Regions from separate parts of the Brevibacillus sp. NRRL NRS-603 genome, predicted to be linked through region 2. Evidence: riboswitches for the same ligand, from Rfam matches in the RefSeq annotation. Region 2 holds a riboswitch; each other region holds the start of a gene.
What was found. A riboswitch is a leader RNA that binds a small molecule or an ion and turns the genes downstream of it on or off. The one in region 2 is predicted to bind cyclic di-AMP.
Positions count from the first base shown of each region.

Region 1: another riboswitch for cyclic di-AMP. It lies ahead of C7R94_RS09355 (CAP domain-containing protein); the one in region 2 lies ahead of C7R94_RS00435 (quaternary amine ABC transporter ATP-binding protein).
Region 3: another riboswitch for cyclic di-AMP. It lies ahead of C7R94_RS03060 (C40 family peptidase); the one in region 2 lies ahead of C7R94_RS00435 (quaternary amine ABC transporter ATP-binding protein).

Region 1 is NZ_PXZN01000012.1:466,812-469,011, reverse strand. It holds gene C7R94_RS30235 (hypothetical protein) at 1-103, shown strand, start outside; gene C7R94_RS09355 (CAP domain-containing protein) at 170-901, opposite strand; cyclic di-AMP (ydaO/yuaA leader) riboswitch at 909-1,064, opposite strand; gene C7R94_RS09350 (rhodanese-like domain-containing protein) at 1,149-1,493, opposite strand; gene C7R94_RS09345 (cold-shock protein) at 1,919-2,122, shown strand.
Region 2 is NZ_PXZN01000002.1:28,413-30,612, forward strand. It holds cyclic di-AMP (ydaO/yuaA leader) riboswitch at 210-356, shown strand; gene C7R94_RS00435 (quaternary amine ABC transporter ATP-binding protein) at 750-1,976, shown strand; gene C7R94_RS00440 (ABC transporter permease) at 1,960-2,200, shown strand, end outside.
Region 3 is NZ_PXZN01000007.1:42,258-44,457, reverse strand. It holds gene C7R94_RS03065 (LiaF transmembrane domain-containing protein) at 1-404, opposite strand, end outside; cyclic di-AMP (ydaO/yuaA leader) riboswitch at 723-862, shown strand; gene C7R94_RS03060 (C40 family peptidase) at 867-1,388, shown strand; partial or broken gene C7R94_RS30935 (response regulator transcription factor) at 1,603-2,200, shown strand, end outside.

The sequences.
Region 1 (2,200 bases), on a different contig from region 2:
CCCCACCAAGCAAGAAATGGATCAAAAGGACGTTGCTTTGCTAGATGAGCAGGAAAGCTGCTGTACCCCCAAAAAACAGGCAACAGAAGCGCAGCGGAAGTAACGTCTACACGAAAAAAGCCGGGTCTCTATTACGAGACACCGGCTTTTCGTTTATCAGGCGGTATGTTTACCCGATAAATTCTTGTACCCAGTAGCCATTTGTGAAGCCTACACCAATTTTTGTGAACGCAGGGTTCATAATGTTTTGGCGGTGGCCTTCACTGTTCATCCATTGCTGCATGACTTCTTGTGGACTCTGTTGACCCATGGCGATATTCTCACCTGCAGTCGAGTACTGAATGCCATACTGCTTCATCATGTCAAATGGGGAACCGTACGTTGGGCTGTTGTGGTCAAAATAGTTGTTAGCAGACATATCTTGTGCTTTTGCCAACGCTACTTTGGACAGTGCTGCATCCATTTGAACAGGCTTGAGACCTGCTTTTGCACGTTCTTGGTTTACTAAATCCGCGACTTGTTGCGCAAAGTCACCAGCTTTTGCTTGATCCGCTTGATTTACTGGAGCAACAGGCTGAGTGAAGTTATTGCTAGGTTGCGCTGGTGCAGCTTGAACTGGTGCTGGTTGAACCGGAGTTGGTTGTACCGGCTTTGCAGGTTGCATCGGTGTCATTGGCTGTTGTATTGGCATTGGTTGTCCAGGGGCAAAGCCTTGGTTTTGTTGATAGAAGTTCCAAAATGGTTGGGAATTTGGAGCTTTTTGGAATTGTGGCATATAATATTGGAATTGTCCGCTAGGAACAGGGCAATTAGAAGCAGCCGAAGCAGAAGAAGCAAACCCTGTCAAAGCCAAGCCCAGACCAAGAGTCATCGCGATTGTAACAGAACCAAAACGTTTCATTAAACAAATCTCTCCTTTTTTTTGCCTACGAGGTTAGTTGTCGGATTCGGATTGAGGAAACAACCCTACGCCAGTCGGCGATTCACCCCAATGTGGAATAGCTCATCCACAAAAAAGTCCCCCGCACTTCCTTTTCACGAGGAAGTCTCGGCTTATTTCGTTTGGCATGAACAACGATATCAGACAATCCCAATCGAAATAAAGGAGTAATATATGGCAAACAGCTAGAAGCGTTGATAAATTAGGCTCATTTCGTTTCGCTTGATTGTTCCTTCCAGGCGGTTAAGCCGCCTTCCAATGCATTTGCATGAAAACCATGCTCACGAAGCAGAGCGGCAGCTTTTTGAGCTTTGTTACCTGTTGTACATAAGGTAACGATCTGTACATTTTGCGCGAGCTTTTCGGTTTCTTCATCGAGTGGTTTGTCCTGTTCTTTCATTAGAAGATAGGGGACGTTTCGCGCCGATCCGTTTTCGTGAACAAGGCTGCCGGAAATAAATTTTTCAGCGTCACGCACGTCCAATAATAGTACAGGCACTCTTTTTTCAAGCATGTCGGATAATTGAATGGTTGTTAACGTATGATTTTGCAATGTAATCCCTCCCAATCCTATTGTAACAGAGTACCGCCTCGTCCAGAATAAGGATGAACGGTTGCTTTTATTGGACAACCATGGTAGAATGAGGTTGCTACTTGAAAAATTGATACCTATCATTCATCGAGGTGTATGCTGATGGATAACATTTTTGAATCCCCGATTCACACTGGCGCGGTCATCGGAGCCGCAAGGATGGAAGAGAGGAAGGGCTTTCATTGTTTTAGGTTTTCAAAAGGTTTAGTTTTTTATTTTGCAGTTCCGTCCTATGACATTCATTTATTTGCCGAGTAGGTAAAATTCACATATCATGAAGGCGTATCATAGCACATGATCTGGTATTTCTTCATGATATGTGAGCTTTATTTGCTTCGGTAAATATGACTAGCATATTCAAATTGAATTTTTGGAGGTTTTTTTAAATGCAAACGAACGGAACAGTAAAATGGTTTAACGCAGAAAAAGGTTTCGGTTTCATTCAAGTAGAAGGCGGAGACGATGTATTCGTACACTTCAGCGCAATTCAAGGTGACGGTTTCAAAACTTTGGACGAAGGTCAAAAAGTTCAATTCAACATCGTTCAAGGCAACCGTGGCCCACAAGCTGAGAACGTAGTAAAACTGTAAGTCTCCTTTTAAAAGAAACTGTCCTTTCAGGGGCAGTTTCTTTTTTGTCAGAGGACGTTGAAGCAAAAAGGCGTTGGG
Region 2 (2,200 bases):
CCAAGAATCTGAGCGTTTTCTCCTGTTTCCTCCCCACCACAACAGCGAGTATTAGGCACTAATATCTTGATCGAGTGAGCAACTAACAGCTAATCTAATCCGACTCATAAAGAAAGCTGTCATTCGGTTAAAACCGTGCTAAACAAACGTTCACAATAACTGGAAGTGAGCGTATAATCAAAATCAAAATCACAATCAAATAAGCAGCAAAACACATACGGCCTAGTTCCGAGATTCTCGGAAGCGGGGGAACCAATCTTTTGGGGTTAATCCTGAGTGATCAGGAGGGATGAGGAAATGTCTTCTCTGCCATCCTACCCGTCAGCTAACCTCGTCGGCCAAAGCAGGGAAGGTCATGGATGGATAAAGTCTAGGCATATAATGCGCAACAAGGGGGGTCCTTGCGGGCGTGTGATAGGCCGATGCAGGCTTTTTCTTTGGGACCTTTGTTCTGGAGAAAAAGAATGGATCGGCCTATTTTTTATGGAAATACCGATGAGCAGCTTATGCGATACAGACGTGAAGGAAATAGTGTGGATCGCTGGGAGGCAGTCGGTACGACATAAACTGCTGACAATCAAAATCAGGAAGACAGAGTACAGGGAGTCCTGAAAATGGACGCCAGGTATTACGTAGGCCTGCGGATTTTCAACACGAGTAAAAATCAAGCGTGCATGCTTGGTTTTGCTGGAGTGTGGAAATTTCGCGGGCTTTTTTCATTTACGAAAAAACGAAAGATGAGGGATACCATGTCCAAAATGAAAGTCCATCAACTGACAAAAGTGTTCGGGAAGCACCCCGAGCTGGCCTTGAAGCTGCTGGCAGAAGGACGAACAAAAGAACAAATTTACAAGCAAACCGGCCAGTCCATCGGGGTCAATCAGGTCAGCTTTGAAGTCAAAGAAGGTGAAATCTTCGTCATCATGGGCCTGTCCGGCAGTGGCAAATCAACCTTAATTCGAATGTGTAATCGACTAATTGACCCAACGAGCGGAAGCATCGAGATCGATGGGGAAGAGATCGTGGACATGAAGGCGGCAGCTTTACGCGAGGCACGGAGGAAGAAGCTCGGGATGGTTTTCCAAAATTTCGCCCTGTTTCCGCAGCGGACGGTACGAGAAAACGTCGAGTTTGGATTGGAGATTCAACAGGTTCCACCCGGGCTCCGGCAAGAAAAAGCACGGGAAGCGCTCGCGCTCGTTGGATTAACCGAGTGGGAAAATGCGTACCCGGATCAATTGAGCGGAGGGATGCGCCAGCGGGTCGGATTGGCGCGGGCGTTGGCTAATAATCCAGATATTCTCTTGATGGACGAAGCGTTCAGTGCACTGGACCCGCTCATTCGAAAAGATATGCAGGATGAGCTGCTGGAGCTTCAGATGACAATGAAAAAGACGATCCTGTTCATTACGCATGACTTGCACGAGGCGTTGCGGCTGGGAGATCGGATTGCCTTTATGAAAGACGGACAGATCATTCAGATCGGCCGCCCGGAAGAAATCATGGCAGACCCAGCGGATGAATTCGTGCGGAAGTTCGTAGAGGATGCTGACCTGTCCAGGGTTCTCGTTGCTGAAAATGTGATGAAACGGGCAGAAGCAATCACGCCTGACAAAGGAGCGCGAGTGGCGCTGCAACTCATGATGGATAACGGTGTGTCCAGCTTGTACGTCGTGGACAAAAAGCGCACACTGCTCGGCTTGATTACGGCGTATGACGTTTCACTCGCGATCGGTACGGGAGATTCGCTGGAGAAGATCATGAAAACTGACCTCCCTACCATTCCACCTGACGCACGTCTGCACAGTTTGTTCCCGATGATGGCAGACCTGCACGTCCCGATTGCTGTAGTGGGCGAGCAGCAGCGTTTGTTGGGTGTCATCGTAAAAGGAGCGGTGCTAGGCGGGCTGGTAGGCAAAGTCAATGTCCAAGAGCACCAGAGAGCAGAGGTGATGAGTAATGGACGCCGTGCCTAAGCTACCGATTGGCGGTTGGATGGAAGGGTTCGTGGAGGTGCTGGGACAGTACAAAGGGGTATTGTTTGATCCAGTGGCTATCGTCATTTCCACGATGGTGACTTACTGTTCCACGGTTTTGGCGGAGATACCTTCGTTGATTCTCATCTTGCTGCTAGGGGCCGCTGCGTGGGTTTTTGCAGGGAGAGCGTCAATGGTCTTTACGGTTATCGGACTTTCTCTCA
Region 3 (2,200 bases), on a different contig from region 2:
TACTGTGGGCGTCTTCTTACATTTCTCTCCCAAGTGTCCAGCGTATCTTCCTTTAATACTTTTTGGGCCCATTCACGCTCCCAAGCAGGTGGCGCTTGTTTAGGTTCTTGGCTGGGACGCAGTAAGCGATATCCCAGATAAATCACCCCAATGGCCAGAAGCGCGTGAAACAGTAGGTCAAGCTTGCCAATCAACATCAGGAACCCGAACAGGAAGACTAGGATTCCCCAAAAACGTGAACCGGTTTGTCCCATGATCTTTTTGGCACCGTATATCATGATCACACCGGGAATGATGAACCCGAGCAAGTCTCCGATATCGATACCCACCAGATCTAGAAGAACCAACCCACCGACTAGCAGCAGAACCAGCCCGAGTAGAACTTTGCCAGACCGTTCGCTCATTACTCGCTTACCTCCATTCGTTTTGCATGTGGTGCTTGTGGAACGTTATGCCCTTATTGTAGCCCTCGGTATAGGCTTCCCATAACGGGCGTGCGGTTGGTTTTTCCCTCCGTCCCTGGACGGAGACAATTTCCTGCCCTAATCGGACGAGCTGTCCCGTAAGGCAGAACCAGCCCGGGTCGAAAAGCGGCTTGCACTGTCGAACGAAAACGTTACAGCATTTGACGGTATTTATGTGACGAATATGTGAACGAACAGATAAAAAGAAGGAAAAACAGGACTGAAGTAGAATCTTCGTAAGAGTGCGTGTAAAAAAACATCGAAAAATAGCCGAATTCCGCTTGGCGGAAACGGGGGAACCACGTTTTTGGGGTGAATGGTTGCTACTCCTAGCAGCCTAGGGCGTCCTTTCGACCGAACCCTTCAGCTAACCTCGTAGGCTCACGAAGGGAGCAGTTTCTTTTGCGCAAGGTCGTTTTATCTTTATTTATGGCTGGATTGCTTGCTATGGGGGCAGGCGCTGCACAGGCTGCTGAGGAGAATTCTCTCCATGAAGTAGTCAGCGACTTGTACGGTACCCCTTACAAATCTTCCGGCTCGTCCAAAAAGGGCTTTGACTGCTCCGGTTTCACGCGCTACGTATTTGATGCGTTAGGTGTAGACCTGCCTCACAATTCTGCTTCCCAGTACGAATTAGGTACAGAGGTAGCCAGAAAAGATTTGCAGCCAGGCGATCTCGTATTCTTCAATACGAACGGCCGCAGCATTTCTCACGTGGGTATCTACATTGGAGACGGCACATTCGTGCACTCGGAATCTGGTCGTGGAGTCGTCAACACCAAGTTGAACGATCCATACTACTGGAGCAAGCGGTATGTAGGCGCCAAGCGTCTCAGCGTTCCTGTTCTAGCGAAAGCAGAAACTCCGAAAAAGGAAAAAGCGGTGCAAGCTGCATCGTTGCCGGAAAAACCAGCTCAAAAATAGTCATTCGGCAAAATAATAAGAGCCAGGGACACTACGTCTCTGGCTTTTTCTGACGAAATTTAGTACCTGGTCTAAAGAGGTACCCTCACATATTAGAACAACTTAATAACTTACGGGGTTTCTTCCCCTGATCAGGTGAAAGCATGTTATGATAGACAAGACCCATTCTTTGAATGGTATTCCTTATTAATAGAAGTAACTGGGGGTTGTTCCGGTGAAAGATCACATTTTAATTGTCGATGACAATCTGGAGATTATTGAACTGCTAGAAGACATTTTGGAGAACGAGGGCTTCACCGTTTCCTCCGCAGAGAGCGGAGAAGATGCACTCTCGCTGCTCAGCCGAGGAGAGCGTCCCAACCTGATCCTTTTGGATATTATGATGCCCAACATGAGTGGCTACGAGCTCTGCTCCCAAATTCGCCGTGAGTGGGATTTACCTATACTGTTTCTCAGTGCAAAAGGAAAAGCGGTAGATAAGGTAGTCGGCTTCGAAATCGGCGCAGACGATTACATCACGAAGCCCTTTGATACAGAAGAGCTGCTCGCTCGCATTCGTGCCCACCTTCGTCGCTATGAGCGCATTCGCAAGCATACCGAAGAGCAGCCTGAGAAGGAAACAGCTTCTTCTCCGATTACAGTTTTGAAATTCAAGGACCTGGAAATTCATAAAGAAACGTATTCCGTTTATGTATGTAATCAAAAAATTGAGCTCTCTACCAAAGAATTTCAACTGCTCACCTTCCTCGCAGAAAATGCGGGCATCGTCTTTACTAGAGAGCAAATTTATGACCGCGTCTGGGGGATATGGT